DNA from 2 places in the Nonomuraea sp. NPDC049624 genome. Region 2 is predicted to be linked to the other one. Evidence: riboswitches for the same ligand, from Rfam matches in the RefSeq annotation. Region 2 holds a riboswitch; the other holds the start of a gene.
What was found. Region 2 has a riboswitch for cobalamin ahead of cobN (cobaltochelatase subunit CobN). Riboswitches for the same ligand answer to the same signal wherever they lie in the genome.
Positions count from the first base shown of each region.

Region 1: linked by a shared signal. The riboswitch ahead of AB0J76_RS45515 (ribonucleoside-diphosphate reductase subunit alpha) and the one ahead of cobN (cobaltochelatase subunit CobN) in region 2 are both predicted to bind cobalamin.

Region 1 is NZ_JBFAOR010000018.1:82,210-90,390, forward strand. It holds gene AB0J76_RS45495 (GNAT family N-acetyltransferase) at 1-182, opposite strand, end outside; gene AB0J76_RS45500 (acyl-CoA thioester hydrolase/BAAT C-terminal domain-containing protein) at 265-1,110, opposite strand; gene AB0J76_RS45505 (DUF4287 domain-containing protein) at 1,216-1,512, shown strand; gene AB0J76_RS45510 (ribonucleotide-diphosphate reductase subunit beta) at 1,570-2,565, opposite strand; gene AB0J76_RS45515 (ribonucleoside-diphosphate reductase subunit alpha) at 2,583-5,003, opposite strand; cobalamin riboswitch at 5,132-5,337, opposite strand; gene AB0J76_RS45520 (alpha/beta hydrolase) at 5,546-6,493, shown strand; gene AB0J76_RS45525 (hypothetical protein) at 6,595-7,569, shown strand; gene AB0J76_RS45530 (helix-turn-helix domain-containing protein) at 7,586-8,181, opposite strand, start outside.
Region 2 is NZ_JBFAOR010000009.1:287,674-295,854, forward strand. It holds gene cobN (cobaltochelatase subunit CobN) at 1-2,341, opposite strand, end outside; cobalamin riboswitch at 2,395-2,521, opposite strand; gene cobG (precorrin-3B synthase) at 2,593-3,876, shown strand; gene AB0J76_RS35205 (precorrin-8X methylmutase) at 3,873-4,493, shown strand; gene AB0J76_RS35210 (precorrin-2 C(20)-methyltransferase) at 4,499-5,977, shown strand; gene AB0J76_RS35215 (cobalt-precorrin-6A reductase) at 5,968-6,723, opposite strand; gene cobM (precorrin-4 C(11)-methyltransferase) at 6,708-7,463, opposite strand; gene cbiE (precorrin-6y C5,15-methyltransferase (decarboxylating) subunit CbiE) at 7,480-8,181, opposite strand, start outside.

The sequences.
Region 1 (8,181 bases), on a different contig from region 2:
TAGGCCGTCCAGTCGTCACCATCGAGGGCGGTGCGCAGGCGGTCGCCGTGGTAGGTGCCGTCGGGGTCGGGCAGGCCACCCTGGAAGTCCGCCATGTCGTGGCGGAACATGAGCCAGAGGCGTTCGACGGTGGGGTGGTCCGCGGCCTCAACGGGCCGCACGTTTACCGCAGAAATGCTCATACAAGCACTCTCGGCCAGATGCAACATCCGGCCGGAAGGTACAAACTAGCAGAAGACGATCATCGCAGGCGACCCGCGGGCGTCAGCCGTGCAGCAGGTCGAGGATGTGCGGCCAGGCGTCGGCTCCGAGCCCGGCGTCGGCGACCGGGTCGCCCCCGTAGAGGAAGTCAGGAGACTCGGGGGCGGGCCCCTCCCCCGGCAGGCGCGGACGGTGACCGGCCTCGGCCCGGCTGACCACCCGCACCGGGAGCCCGTCGGCGCGACGCCGGGCGGCCAGCCGCCCGGCGAACGGCAGGGACGGCCACATGGCGTCGTCCCCGCCCGCCACCAGCAGCACGTCGGCCGCCGCCGCCTCGATCGGGATCTCCGCGGCCGGCACCAGGCCGGCGAACGTGCGCTCGCTGAGCTCGTACAGCTCGCGCAGGGCCAGCGGGCCGTGCTCGGGCTCGGCCTCGGCCCAGTCGTCGTCGTACGGGACGAACGGCAGCGGCCGCCCCCGCCACGTCCAGGACGACCGGTAGGGACGCTTCTCCCCGTCCGCCCCCGGCCCGACGTTGCCCCACACGACCGAGGTCGGCGACAGCGCCACCACCCCGCCGATCCGCCGATCCCGGACGGCGGTCAGCAGCGCGGCCTCGGCCCCCTTCGACATGCCCAGCACGCAGACCCGCCGGACGCCGGTGGACTCCAGCAGATCGACGGCCGACACGAACGTCTCCAGCGGGATCTCGCAGATGCCCGGCGGCTGGCCCGGACCGCCGAACCAGCGGATCGACAGCGCGGTCACCCCCTCCGCGGCCAGCAGGCGGGCCCTGTCCCGTTCGATCCGCCCGCTCGACCCCGCCAGCACGAGCACGCCCGTGCGGACGGCCGGGCCCGGCGTGACCAGGACGCCTTCCCACGGGCGGCTCAGTTCGCGCTCGTCCATCACCGTCACCCCTCGGCCCTCGGCGGAACGGCATTCTACTGAGACGGCGCACCCACCGAAATGGTGCATCATGGCCGCAACACCCCATGAGGAGCGGAGAACACCATGTCCTTCCAGGCTTACCTGGACAACATCGAAGGCAAGACCGGACCGACCCCCCGCCAGTTCATCGCCCTGGCGAAGGAACGCGGCTTCGACGCCCCGTCCACCAAGGCCGGGACGATCATCGACTGGCTCAAGCAGGACTACGACCTCGGACGCGGCCACGCCATGGCCCTCGTCCACGTGATCAAGAAGGGGCCGCAGATCGACGCCAGGCACGTCGGCGGCACCGGTTCCCACCGCGACGAGTCCGACGTCCTCTGGCTGGACGGCAAGGACAACCGTCCCGGCCCCGCCTGACCGCCCGGCGGGGATTCATCTCCAGCCGGGCGGCTTTACGTTGTAGATCTGTAGGGGTCAGAAGTCGGCGTCGAAGCTGACCGAGCCGGTCACCCCCACCTGGTACGCCGACACCCGCCGCTCGAAGAAGTTCGACAACTCCTGCACGTCCTGCAGCTCCATGAACGCGAACGGGTTCTTCGACCCGTACAGCGGCTCGATGCCGAGCTGGGCCAGCCGCCGGTCGGCCACGTGCTCCAGGTAGGAGCGCATGTCCGCGGTCGACATGCCCGGCACGCCCTGCCCGAGCAGGTCCTCGGCGAACTGCGCCTCGCAGTCGACCGCCTCGGCCAGCATCTCCCTGACCTGGCCGGCCATCTCCTCGTCGAAGAGGCCCGGCTCCTCCTGCCGAACGACGTCCACCACGTCGAAGGCGAAGGCCATGTGCATGGACTCGTCGCGGAAGACCCAGTTGGTGCCCGAGGCCAGGCCGTTCAGCAGGCCGCGCGAGCGCAGGAAGTAGACGTAGGCGAACGCGCCGTAGAAGAACAGGCCCTCGATGCAGGCGGCGAAGCAGATCAGGTTGAGCAGGAACGCCCGCCGGTCCTCGCGGGTCTCCAGCCGCTGGAGGCTGCCGATGGAGTCGATCCAGCGGAAGCAGAACTCGGCCTTGCGCCTGATGGAGGGGATGTTCTCCACCGCCGCGAACGCCGCGAACCGCTCCTCCTCGTCCGGCACGTAGGTGTCCAGCAGGTTCAGGTAGAACTGGACGTGCACCGCCTCCTCGAACAGCTGCCTGCTCAGGTACAGGCGCGCCTCGGGCGCGTTGACGTGCTGGTAGAGGTTGAGCACCAGGTTGTTGGCCACGATCGTGTCGCCGGTGGCGAAGAAGGCGACCAGGCGGCTGACCAGGTGGCGCTCGGCCGCCGACAGCTTGGGCAGGTCGTTCAGGTCGGAGTGCAGGTCCACCTCCTCGACCGTCCAGGTGTTCTTGATCGCGTCGCGGTAGCGGTCGAAGAACAGGGGGTAGCGCATGGGCCGCAGGGTCAGGCTCATGCCCGGGTCGAGCAACATCGGGTTCTCCTCGGGGGTCACTGGCAGGCCTCGCACGACTCGGGGTTCTCCAGGGAGCACACCAGGGCCTCCTCGGACTTGTTCGCGCGGGGCGCGGCGGGCGCGGAGGGCGCGAGGGGCACGGTGGCCTGCTGGATGCGGGTGGCCGGGCGCGAGCGCAGGTAGTAGGTGGTCTTCAGGCCGGACTTCCAGGCGTACAGGTACATCGAGGAGAGCTTGTCGATCGTCGGCGCGCTCATGAACAGGTTGAGCGACTGGCTCTGGTCGATGAACGGCGAGCGCGCGGCGGCCATGTCGATCAGCGCCCGCTGCGGCAGCTCCCAGGCGGTGCGGAACAGCCGGCGCACGTCCTCCGGCAGCTCGGCGATGCCCTGCACCGACCCCTCGGCCTGCTTGATGGCCGCCCGGACGCGCTCGTTCCACAGGCCGCGCGACTTCAGCTCGGCCACCAGCGCGTTGTTGATCTGCAGGAACTCCCCGCTCAGCGTCTCGCGCTTGAACAGGTTGGACACCTGCGGCTCGATGCACTCGTAGCAGCCGACGATCGAGGCGATGGTGGCGGTCGGCGCGATCGCGATCAGCAGCGAGTTGCGCAGGCCGTGCGCGGCGATGCGCTCGCGCACCGCGTCCCAGCGCCCGGCCTGGGTGCCGCTCTGGCCCCACAGGTCGTGCTGGAGCCGGCCGCGGGCCGCCCACGTCTGGTCGTAGGCGGGGTGGGCGCCGAAACGCTCGGCCAGGCCGGCGGAGGTCTCCAGCGCCGACAGGTAGATCTCCTCGGCGATCCGGGTGGACAGCTCCTTGGCCTCGGCCGAGTCGAACGGCAGGCGCAGGGCGAAGAAGACGTCCTGCAGGCCCATCACGCCGAGGCCGACCGGACGCCAGCGCGGGTTGCTGGCCGCGGCCTGCTCGCTCGGGTAGTAGTTGATGTCGATCACCCGGTCGAGGAAGGTGACCGCGGTGCGGACGGTGGCGCGCAGCCGCTCCCAGTCGATGTCGCCGCCGGTCAGGTGTGCGGCGAGGTTGACCGACCCGAGGTTGCAGACCGCGGTCTCGGCGTCGCTGGACACCTCGACGATCTCGGTGCACAGGTTGGACAGGTGCACCACGTTGCCGGGCTCGGCCGCCTGGTTGCACAGGCGGTTGGCGGCGTCCTTGAAGGTCATCCAGCCGTTGCCGGTCTGGGCCAGGGTGCGCATCATCTTGGCGTACAGGTCGCGGGCCTTGATCTGCCGGACGTACCGGCCGTCGCGCTCGGCGGCGCGGTATGCCTCCTCGAACGCCTCGCCCCACAGGTCGGGCAGCTCGGGGACCTCGTCGGGGTCGAACAGCGACCAGGTGCCGTCGGCCTCGACCCGGCGCATGAACTCGTCGGGGATCCAGTTGGCCAGGTTGAGGTTGTGGGTGCGGCGGGCGTCCTCGCCGGTGTTGTCGCGCAGCTCCAGGAACTCCTCGACGTCGGGGTGCCAGGGCTCCAGGTAGACGCAGGCCGCGCCCTTGCGCCGGCCGCCCTGGTTGACGGCGGCCACCGACGCGTCGAGCGTGCGCAGCCACGGGACGATGCCGTTGGAGTGCCCGTTCGTGCCGCGGATCAGCGCGCCCCGGGAGCGCACCCGCGACCAGGAGATGCCGATCCCGCCGGCGAACTTCGACAGCTGCGCCACCTGGGCGTACCGGTCGTAGATGGAGCCGATCTCGTCACGGGGCGAGTCGACCAGGTAGCAGGAGGACATCTGGGTGTGCCGGGTGCCGGAGTTGAACAGCGTCGGCGAGCTGGGCAGGTAGGCCAGCGACGACATGAGCCGGTAGAAGCCGACGGCCTCGGCGGGCGTCTCGGCCAGCCCGCAGGCCACGCGCAGCAGCCAGTACTGCGGCGTCTCCACCACCAGCCGGGTGGACGGGTGGCGCAGCAGGTAACGGTCGTAGACCGTGCGCAGCCCGAAGTACTCGAACCGCAGGTCGGCGGTGACGTCGATGGCGTCGTCCAGCTTGCGGGCGTTGGCGTTGACGAACTCGGCGGTCTCGTCGCCGATGAGCCCTTCGGCGTGGCCCAGCCGGATCGCCTGGCTGAAGGAGGCCACGCCCTGCCCGCGGACCTCCTTGTCGATGTAGCCCGACAGCAGCCGCGCGGCCAGGCGCGAGTACTGCGGCTCCTCGCCGATCATCTCGGCGGCCGTCTGGATGGACAGCCGGTCCAGCTCGGCGGTGGTGGCCCCGTCGTAGAGGCCGCTGATCGTCTTGGTGGCCACCCGCATCGGGTCGATGTCCGTCAGATCGGTCGCCCAGTGCTCCACCGCACGTACGATCTTGTTGACGTCGACCGGCTCAGCGGTGCCGTTGCGCTTGCGCACCTGCATCTGCACGCGCCGCGGCGCGGACCTGTCGGCGTCCGCCCGCGCCGGCTCGGCCAGGTCCGTCATCGGGTCCCCTGTGACCGTCACTGCGCTCTCCCCTCGTGAACTCGGTCAGCTGCCGAGAACGCGCGCAGGAGGCGGACGACGAGGCGCCACAGCCCTCTCGCCAGCGCCGTCCACCGTCCCACGCGGTCTCGGAGCAGCCGCGCGCGCATGATCGCGCGCGGCGCGCCGGCAGGTCTTCGGACTCGTGGGCATGCTGTCGCTGCCTACTGGCCGTCGCTTCCCGGGCCGTCGGCCCAGTGCGTGTGACGGCGTTCGTTCCCACTCACCGCTGCGGGGCAGTCCCGGATTCCCACCGGGTTCCCTCTTGCCTCGGCCGCCCTGGCGGGGCGACCGAACCGGCTGCGGGGAACACCATATATAGGGTGGATCAAAAAGTCACACCCAACATCTCGTGTTGCGAAGAACCCGCGCTCCGATCCGTCCGCCCGTCGCGAGGCCGGCCGGGCCGCCTCTCCGCGTGCCGCGCGGGCGGGGCGTGTGATCGACGCCACAGACCGGTCGCGCCCCGTTTTCGCTACCTTAGGTATCGATACTTCAAGTAGCGAAAAGCTGAGGAGACGACCATGCGCCAGACCTCCACCGGCCGTCCGGTCACGCCGGACTGGGACACCGTCACCCCCGCCGAGCTGGCCGCCTACGCCGAGGCGGAGAACCGGCTGCGCGCCTCCGCCGAGGCCCAGGCGATCACCGGCCGGCCGGACCCCGGCGCCGCCATCGACTGGCGGACGGTGGCGCTGCCCGGCCGCGACATCCGCGTCCGGGTCCACCGGCCGCGCGCCGCGGCAGAGCCGGGGGACGTCCTGCCGCTCGTGCTGCACGTGCACGGCGGCGGCTTCGTCGGCACGGCGCCGCAGAGCGACTGGGTCAACAGCCACCTCGCCGCCCGCCTGCCCGCCATCGTCGCCTCGGTGGACCACCGCCTCCTCGACCGGCGCACGCCGCTGGCCGACGCCGCCGACGACGGCTGGGACGTGCTCCGCCACGTGCTGGAGCACGCCGCGCAATGGGGTGTCGACCCGGCGCGGACCGTCCTGTTCGGCGAGAGCTGCGGCGGCCTGATCTGCGCCCTGGCGGCGATCAGGGCACGCGACGCCGGCCTGCCCCTGAAGGCGCAGGTGCTGGTCAACCCGGCCGTGGACGTGACCGGGACGATGTTCGACCACCCCTCGATCGCCCGGTACGCCGACACCCCGACGCTCAGCGTGCCGGTGCTGCGGCTGTTCCACCGGCTCGCCGTGCCCGAGGGGACGGACGCCCGCGCGCTCTCCCCGCTGCACGCCGACGACCTGGGCGGGCTGGCCCCGGCGCTCGTGGCGGTGCCGACCCACGACCCGATCGCCGACCACGGCCGCCGCTACGCCGAGGCGCTGCGGGCCGCCGGCACCCCCACCCGCCTGGCCGAGTACCCCGAGGCCGGGCACGCCTTCCTCAGCATGCCGGCGCTGGCCCCCCAGGCCGAGGACGCGCGGGCGGACATCCTGCGCTTCCTCCGCGACGCCCTCGCCGCGTAACCCCGCGACCGGAGCGGGGACGGGCCGCCCCCTCGCGTGCCGCCGGGTTCTGCTTCATGATTCGAAGTGTCACCCCGTGGCCCCTCGCGATGGGACGGTCAGTGAAGCGCATCCTCGCCTGGGTCGGCGTCAACGTCGACATCCTCATCGCCCTGGCGGTGGCGGTCGTCGTGAGCATTCTGGACGTCGCGGGCATCGCCACCGCGGAGGCCGTCAGCAACGCCACCGTGGCCACGCTGGCGGTGCTCGCGTTCGTCATGCTGCGCAGCCGGACGCGGGCGCAGTCGGCGGAGAACGCCGTGGAGCGGGCCGTGCTCGCCGCCGATCGCAAGCTCGACCTGCTGCCGTCCCTGCTCCAGGAGCAGTCGGCGGTCCGGCTGGTGCGCGGCGAGGAGTTCAACCGGGTGCTGGCGCAGGCGCGCGGGGACACCGACCGGTGGATCTTCAAGGGCTCGACGGGCGCGTACGTGCGCGCGGTGACGCTGCCCGAATGCCTGGCCAAGGCCCGTCAGGGACGGCGGGCGCTGCTGGTCCGGCTGGAGATCCTGGACCCGGACGACCTCGCGCTGTGCGAGCGGTTCGTCCGCCTGCACCGCAGCCTGGCGCTGGACGACGACAGCCCGGAGCTGACCTGGACCGCCGACGGCACCCGCAGGGAGCTCTACGCGACCGTGCTGTCGGCCTGCTGGCATCACCAGCGCTACGAGCTCCTGGACATCGAGATCGGGTTCTCCTCGATCGCCTCGACGTTCCGCTACGAGCTGTCCTCCCGCCACATGTTCATCACGCAGCGGGGGCCCGGCTTCCCCGCCACCGTCATCACCGGGAACGCCCTGGCCCTCGACTGCTGGGCCACCGAGCTGCACGCCAGCCTCCGCCAGGCGCGCCCGCTGAACCTCAGGGGCGCCGAGGACGTGACGCTGTCGTTCTCGCCCACGGTCGAGGAGGTCCGGGCGCTGTTCGAACGCCTCGGCCTGGCCCTGCCCGGCGCCTACGGCGACGAGGACGTCGAGGAGATCGTCGGGATGGCCTTCAGGAACGTCGACCCGTACGACAAGGCGGCGGCCTGGGGGTGAGCCGCCGCCGGTGCGGTCAGCGCACGGCGTCCCGGGCGACGACGCCGTGCGCCAGCCGGGTCAGGGCGGCGGTGATCTGCCCGGGGGTGAGCCCGCGCCTGCGCTGCTCTGCGTAGACGTCGGGGCCCAGCGGGGCGAGCAGGATGTCGGCCAGCGCCTCGGTCTCCGGGACGCCCGCCTCGGTCAGCAGCACCCGCACGTGCGCCCGCCAGAACCCGTAGGCGCCGGTGGCGTAGCGCAGGGCGCCCTGCTCGGCGCCCAGGACGAGCGAGATGTGCTCGTCCAGCAGGCCGACCATCGCGGCGTAGAAGGCGGCGAGCCGCTCGGCGGGGGGCGCGCCGGGGCCGAGCGGCGGGTCGCCGCGCAGCAGGCGTTCCTGCAGCGCGCGCTCGTGCTCGTCGAGCAGGGCCTGCGCGATCGAGACGGTGTCGGGATAGCGGCGGTAGAGCGTGCCCCGCCCGACGCCCGCGGCCTTGGCGATGTCGTCCATGGTCACGCCGCGCGGGTCGCGGGTGGCGAACAGCTCGGCCGCCGCGGCGAGCACCTTGGCGCGGTTGCGGGCGGCGTCGGCGCGCTCGCGCGGGCGGCCCGCCTCCGCCACGGGACGTCCGG
Region 2 (8,181 bases):
CCAGCTCCACCCGTCCCTCGGCCACACGGCCCACCGATGCGGCGGGAGCGGCACCGGGCGTACCGTCCGACGCGTCGGGAGCGAGGCCGGGTGTCGCGTCCAGTACCGCGCGGGCGACGGCGGGGGCTGCCTCCGGGGCCCAGGCGTGCTGCTCCATGGCCTCGACCAGGGCGCGGGCGGTCGTCTCCGCGCGGTCCACGTCGCCGAGCCCCGCCGTGCCGTCCTCGGCCAGGCCGAGCGCCTCGCGCAGGCCGGGCAGCGTCTCCCGGCCGGCCCACATCTGGCGGGCGCGCAGCATGGCCAGCACCAGGTCCACCCGGACCTGGCCGGTGGGCGCCTGGCCGAGGACGTGCAGGCCGTCGCGGATCTGCGCGTCCTTCACCTCGCACAGCCAGCCGTCCACGTGCAGGATGAGGTCGTCGAACTCGCTGTCGTGCGGCCGGTCGGCCAGCCCGAGGTCGTGGTCGAGCCGGGCGGCCTGGATCAGCGTCCAGATCTGCGCCCGGATCGCGGGCAGCTTGGCGGGGTCCATGGCGGCGATCGTGGCGTGCTCGTCCAGGAGCTGCTCCAGCCGGGCGATGTCGCCGTAGGTGTCGGCGCGGGCCATCGGCGGCACCAGGTGGTCCACCAGCACGGCGTGCGCGCGCCGCTTGGCCTGCGTGCCCTCCCCCGGGTCGTTGACCAGGAAGGGGTAGACCAGCGGCAGGTCGCCGATGGCGGCGTCGGTGCCGCACGCGGCCGACATCCCCGCCGACTTGCCGGGCAGCCACTCCAGGTTGCCGTGCTTGCCGACGTGCACCATCGCGTGCGCGCCGAACTCGGCCGACAGCCAGCGGTAGGCGGCCAGGTAGTGGTGGCTGGGCGGCAGGTCGGGGTCGTGGTAGATGGCGATCGGGTTCTCCCCGAAGCCGCGCGGCGGCTGCACCATCACCACGAGGTTCCCGGCCCGCAGCGCGGCCAGCACGATGTCGGTCCCGTCCTCGCCCTCGTGCACGAACAACTCTCCGGGCGGCGGCCCCCAGTGGCGCTCCATCTCCTCGCGCAGGGCCGCGGGCAGCGTCCGGTACCACTGTTCGTAGGAGGCGGCGGAGATGCGGACCGGGTTGCCCGCCAGGTGCTCCTCGGTCAGCCAGTCCTGGTCCTGGCCGCCGGCGGCGATCAGCGCGTGGACGAGCGCGTCGCCGTCCTGGTCGGCCACGCCGGGGAAGCCGTCGCCCAGGTCGTACCCCGCCTCGGCGAGACGGGCCAGCAGCCGGACGGTGCTCGCCGGGGTGTCCAGCCCGACCGCGTTGCCGACGCGGGAGTGCTTGGTCGGGTACGCCGACAACATCACCACCAGCCGCCGTTCGGCGGGAGGGGTGTGCCGCAGCAGGCCGTGGCGCACCGCGATGCCCGCCACCCGGGCGGCCCGCTCGGGGTCGGCGACGTAGACGGTCAGCCCGTCGGGGTCGATCTCCTTGAACGAGAACGGCACCGTGATGATCCGCCCGTCGAACTCCGGGATCGCCACCTGTGAGGCGGCGTCCAGCGGCGACAGCCCGTCGTCGTTCTCCTCCCAGGCCTGGCGGGTGGTGGTCAGGCAGAGTCCCTGCAGGATCGGCACGTCGAGCTCGGCCAGCGCGCCGACGTCCCAGGCCTCGTCGTCGCCGCCCGCCCCCGCGGTGGCCGGACGGGAGCCGCCCGCCGCCAGCACCGTGACGACCAGGGCGTCCGCCGCGCGCAGCGTGTCCAGCAGCTCCGGCTCGGCCGCGCGCAGGGACGAGCAGAAGACCGGCAGCGCCTGCCCGCCCGCGTCCTCGACGGCGTCGCACAACGCCTCGACGAACGCGGTGTTGCCCGCCACGTGGTGGGCCCGGTAGTAGAGCACCCCCACCACGGGACCGCCGGTGGTCCTGGCGGGGCGGTCCAGCCGTCCCCAGGTGGGGGCCGGGACGGGCGGCTCGAACCCGTGCCCGGTCAGCAGGACGGTGTCGGACAGGAACGCGTGCAGCTCGGCCAGGTTGGCCGGGCCGCCATGGGCCAGGTAGGCGTGCGCCTCGGCGCACACCCCGCCGCTGACGGTGGACAACTCCATCAGCTCGGCGTCGGGCGCCTGCTCCCCGCCCAGCACCACCACCGGGCGGGGCCCGGCCAGCAGCGCGTCGAGCCCTTCCGGCCAGGCCCGCCGCCCGCCCAGCAGGCGCACCACGACCAGGTCGGCGCCCTCCGTCAGGCCGGGGACGTCCTCGGCGGTCAGCCGGGCGGGATTGCCCAGACGGTAGCCCGCCCCGCAGGCGCGGGCGCTCAGCAGGTCGGTGTCGGAGGTGGAGAGCAGCAGAACGGTACGGCTGTCGCCAGGCACGGCGCATTCCTCCCTCGGGGTCCTCGCCCCGGTCGCGGGTGACACGACGGCAGGAGTCTCCTGGCTCCCGGATCGACGCTCACCCCGGCCTTCCCGTCCGTCGCCGGACAGTGGCCTCGTGGTGGGGTTCGCTCCCCGGTCACAGTGGCGGGACCGCGCCGGATTCGCACCGGCTTCCTCCCATTGCCATCGTCTACGCCGAAGCTTACGGCAGGAGCGACCCGTCCCAGAAGTGGCGTTACGATCCCTTCGTGCCCGTAGGTGAATCTTCCGGACGTACGCGTCCCGATGCCTGTCCGGGGGCGCTCCAGGTGCACGAGGCCGCCGACGGCCCGCTCGCCCGCTTGCGCCTGCCCGGCGGCGCGGTGTCGGCCGCGCAGCTCCGCGTGCTCGCCGGGTGCGCGGCCGAGCTGGGAGCGGGCGTGATCGAGCTGACGTCGCGGGCGAACGTCCAGGTGCGGGGCCTGCGCTCGCCCGAGGTCTTCGCCGGGCGCATCGCGGCGGCCGGGCTGCTGCCGTCGCCCGCGCACGAGCGGGTGCGCAACATCCTGGCCTCGCCGCTGAGCGGGCGCGGTCCTGACGGGCTGCTGGACGTGCAGGCGATGGCGGACGCCCTGGACCGGGCGCTGTGCGCGCGGCCCCGGCTGGCCGCGCTGCCGGGACGGTTCCTGTTCGCCCTGGACGACGGCACGCGGGACGTCGCCGGGCTCGGCGCGGACGTCACCTACGTGGCGACCGGCCGGCTGCTGCTCGCCGGCGCCGACACCGGGCTGACCGTCGCCCCGGACGCGGCCGTGCCGCTCATGATCGACGCCGCCGAGGCGTTCCTGGACGAGCTGTCCCCCGACGGCCCGCGCGCCTGGCGCATCCGCGACCTGCCGGACGGCCCCGCCGCGATCGCCACCCGCCTGCGCGCCGGCCGACCAGCCCGACCGAACGCCCCGAACGCACTGGACGCCCCGGAGGCCCCGCAGGCGCCCCACACCGCCGACGCCCCGCAGGCCGCGGACGCCGCGAACGCGCCGCCCTCACCCGCCCCCGCGCGCCGCCCGTCCGCGGGCAGGATCGCGCAGCGGGACGGCCGGGTGGCGATCGAGGCGCTCGTGCCGCTCGGCCGTCTGACGTCCGCCCAGGCCGGAGCGCTCGCGGACCTCGGGCGGCCGGTGCGCCTGACCCCCTGGCGAACCGTCGTCCTGCCGGACCTCTCCCCCGGCTCCCCCGGTTCCTCGGGCTCCCCGGGCTCCCCGGGATCCCCCGGCGAGGCGGACCGGATCGAGCGGGCGCTGGCCGCCGCCGGGCTCGTCACCGACCCGGACTCCCCCTGGGCCGGGGTCACCGCCTGCACCGGCCGTCCCGGCTGCGCGAAGGCGCTCGCCGACGTGCGGGCGGACGCCCGCCAATGGGTGCGGAGCCTCGGCCGCGCACCCGCCACACCCGTCCACTGGGCCGGTTGCGAGCGGCGCTGCGGCCTGCCGCGCGGCCCGGTCCGCCAGCTTATCGCGACCATCAACGGATACGAGGAACGCCAGGAGTGAGCGACTACATCCGCGACGGCGCCGAGATCTACCGGCGCTCGTTCGCGACCATCCGCGCCGAGACCGACCTCACGGGCCTGCCCCCCGAGGTCGCCCAGGTGGCGGTGCGCATGATCCACGCGTGCGGCATGACCGACCTCGTGACCGACCTGGCCTGGTCCCCGCGGGTCGTCGCGCGGGCCAGGGCGGCGCTGCGCGGCGGCGCGCCGGTGTTGTGCGACGCCATGATGGTCGCCTCCGGCGTGACCCGGCGCAGGCTGCCCGCGGGCAACGAGGTGCTGTGCACGCTGGGCGATCCGCGCGTCCCCGAGCTGGCCGAACGCCTCGGCACCACCCGCAGCGCCGCGGCCCTGGAGCTGTGGCGCGACCGCCTGGAGGGGGCGGTGGTGGCGATCGGGAACGCGCCGACCGCGCTGTTCCGGCTGCTGGAGCTGGTGGCCGAGGGCGCGGGACGCCCCGCGGCCGTGCTCGGCATCCCGGTCGGCTTCATCGGCGCGGCCGAGTCCAAGCAGGCGCTGGCCGGCAGCGACCTGGAGTACCTGGTGGTGCACGGCCGTCGCGGCGGCAGTGCGATGACGGCCGCCGCGATCAACGCCATCGCGAACGAGACGGAGTGAGCACCATGTCAGGACGCCTGTACGGAGTCGGCCTGGGCCCCGGCGACCCCGAGCTGGTCACGGTCAGGACGGCCCGGTTGATCGGCGAGGCCGACGTGATCGCCTACCACGCCGCCCGGCACGGCCGCAGCATCGCCCGATCGATCGCGCTGCCGTACATGCGCGAAGGCCAGATCGAGGAGCTGCTGCTCTACCCGCTGACCACGGAGACCACCGACCACCCCGGCGGCTACCAGGGGGCGCTCGACGACTTCTACGCCGACTGCGCCGAACGCCTGGCCGCCCACCTGGACGCGGGCCGCACCGTGGTCGTGCTGGCCGAGGGCGACCCGCTGTTCTACGGCTCCTACATGCACATGCACAAGCGGCTCGCCCACCGCTACCCGACCGAGGTGGTGCCCGGCGTGACCTCGGTCAGCGCCGCCGCCGCCGTGCTGGGCCGGCCGCTGGTCGAGCGGGACGAGGTGCTGACCGTGCTGCCCGGCACGCTGCCCGCGCAGGTGCTGGCCGAGCGGCTGCGCGACACCGACTCGGCCGCCGTGCTCAAGCTGGGCCGCACGTTCGGGAAGGTGCGCGACGCGCTGGCCGAGGCGGGCCGCCTCGACGACGCCTGGTACGTCGAGCGGGCCACCATGGGCGCCGAGCGGGTCGCCCCGCTCAAGGACGTGGACCCGGACGGGGTCCCGTACTTCTCGCTGGCGCTGCTGGCCAGCCCGGCCGAGCGCACGTTCGTCCCCGAGCGCCCGGTGGACGAGGGGCGGGGCGAGGTGGCCGTGGTCGGCCTGGGCCCGGCGGGACGGCCGTGGCTGACGCCGGAGGCGCAGGAGGCGCTGGCCGCGGCCACCGACCTGGTCGGCTACGGCCCGTACGTGGACCGGGTGGCCCCGAACGCGCGCCAGCGCCGCCACCGCACCGACAACCGGGTGGAGGCCGAACGCGCCAGGCACGCCCTTGAGCTGGCCCGGGACGGGGCCCGCGTGGCGGTCGTGTCGTCCGGCGACCCGGGCGTGTTCGCCATGGCCAGCGCCGTGCTGGAAGCCGCCGCCGACTTCCCGGACGTGCCGGTGCGGGTCGTGCCGGGACTGACCGCCGCCCAGGCGGTCGCGGCCAGGGCGGGCGCGCCGCTCGGGCACGACTACTGCGTGCTGTCGCTGTCCGACCTGCTCAAGCCGTGGAAGGTGGTGGCCGACCGGCTGTCCGCCGCCGCGCGGGCTGACCTGGTGCTGGCGATCTACAACCCGGCCTCGCGGAGCCGTACGTGGCAGGTCGCCGCCGCCCGGGACCTGCTGCTGGAGCACCGGGCGCCGGACACCCCCGTGGTGATCGGCCGCGACGTCGGCGGCCCGGAGGAGAGCGTCACGGTCACCACGCTCGGCGAGCTGGACCCGGGCCAGGTGGACATGCGCTGCCTGCTGATCATCGGCTCGTCCACGACCCGGGCCACCGAAGGCGGCGTCGTCTACACCCCGCGCCGCTATCCCTGAACCCAGGCTGCCGCCGCCGCCACGCTGTCCGTCGCCCGGACGCCCGCGGGCAGCGGCGGCCGGTCCACCATGATCACCGGCAGGCCGAGCTCACGGGCCGCGCCGAGCTTGGCCGTGGTCATGCCGCCGCCGCTGTCCTTGGTCACCAGCACGTCCAGGCGGTGCTCCCGGATCAGGGCGCGCTCGCCCTCGACGGTGTACGGCCCCCGGTCCAGCAGGACGTGCACGTTCGCCGGCACGGGCCCCTCCGGCGGGTCCACCGACCTGGCCAGCAGCCACACGCCGGGCAGCGGCGCGAACACCGGCAGGCTGCGGCGCCCGGTCGTGAGGAAGACCCGGGTCTCCCGGCCGGCCGCGCCCCACCGCTTCGCGGTCAGCAGCCCGGCCGCCGCCTGGAGGGAGCCGACCCGCAGCCACGCGTCGCCCGGTCCCTCCCGCCATCCCGGACGCCGCAGCACCAGCAGCGGCACCCCGGTCGCCGACGAGGCCGCGACCCCCGAGGCGGTCATCCGCTCCGCGAACGGATGCGTGGCGTCGACCAGCACGTCGATGCGCTCCTTCAGCAGCCACGCGGCCAGGCCCGCCGGCCCGCCGAACCCGCCTTCCCGCACCTCGCCCACGGGCAGCCGCGGGTTGTTCACCCGTCCCGCGAGTGAGGACACCACGTGCAGCCCGGGGGCGGCGGCCAGCTCGGCGGCCAGGGCGCGGGCCTCGGCGGTGCCGCCGAGGATCAGGACCCGTCGCACGCCCGCTCCCTGGCGTCGCTGTAGAGATGGCTGTCGGGGAACTGCGTCGCCGACAACACCCGGCCCACGACGATCACGGCCGTCCGCCGGATGCCCGCGTCGTGGACCTGTCCGGCGATGTCGGCCAGCGTCCCGCGCAGGATCACCTCGTCGGCCCGGCTCGCCCGCGCCACCACGGCCACCGGGCAGTCCGGGCCGTAGGAGGGCAGCAGCTCGGCCACCACGGCGTCGATCCGCTGCACGGCCAGGTGCAGCACCATCGTGGCCCGGCTCGCGCCGAGCGTCGCGAGGTCCTCGCCGTCCGGCATGGGGGTGGCGCGGGCGGAGGTGCGCGTCAGGATGACCGTCTGGCCGACGCCGGGCACGGTCAGCTCCCGGCCCAGCGCGGCCGCCGCCGCCGCGAACGCCGGAACCCCCGGCACCAGCTCGTACGGCACGCCCAGGGCGTCCAGCCTGCGCATCTGCTCGGCCACGGCGCTGAACACCGACGGGTCGCCCGAGTGCAGCCGCGTCACGTCGAGACCGTCGCGGTGGGCGGCGGCCAGCTCGGCGACGATCTCGTCGAGCGTCAGGTCCGCCGTGTTCACCAGCCTGGCCCCCGGCGGGCAGGCGTCGAGCAGCTCACGCGGCACCAGCGAACCGGCGTACAGGCAGACCGGCGACGCCTCCAGCCGCCGCAGGCCGCGCAGCGTGATCAGGTCGGCGGCGCCGGGACCGGCTCCGACGAAGTACACGGTCACGGCCGGTCCCCCTCCGTCATCGTTGATCCTTCCTTGTGATCGACCACACGGTCACCGGCATCGCCGCCCGCCAGCCGGTGAACCCGCCGACCGGCGAGGCCCGCTGGACGCTCAGGCGCACCAGGTCGCCCCCGAGCCTGCCGTACCAGTGGGCGAGGACGGCCTCGGACTCCAGGGTGACGGCGTTCACCACCAGCCGGCCGCCGGGGCGCAGCGCCGTCCAGCAGCGTTCCAGCAGGCCGGGGGCGGTCGCGCCGCCGCCGACGAACACCGCGTCCGGCTCGGGCAGCCCGTCCAGCGCCCCGGGGGCCTTGCCCTCGACCACGCGCATCGACGGCACGCCGAGCCGCTCGGCGTTGCGCCGGACGGCGGCGGCCCGGTCGGCCCTGCTCTCGATCGCCACGGCGGCGCACGACGGGTGGCTGCGCATCCACTCGACGGCGATGCTGCCCGCCCCCGCGCCCACGTCCCACAGCAGCTCGCCGGGCATCGGGGCCAGGCGGGACAGGCTGACGGCGCGGACCTCCCGCTTGGTGAGCTGCCCGTCGTGCTCGTAGGCGCCGTCGGGCAGCCCCGGCACCCTGGCCAGGGGCTCGGCGTCCCGGGCGAGGACGCACTCGACGGCGATCACGTGGAGCGCGGGCGCCTGGCCCTCCGCCCAGCTCTCCGCCGTCCCCCGCAGCGCGGACTCGCGCGGGCCGCCCAGGTCCGACAGCAC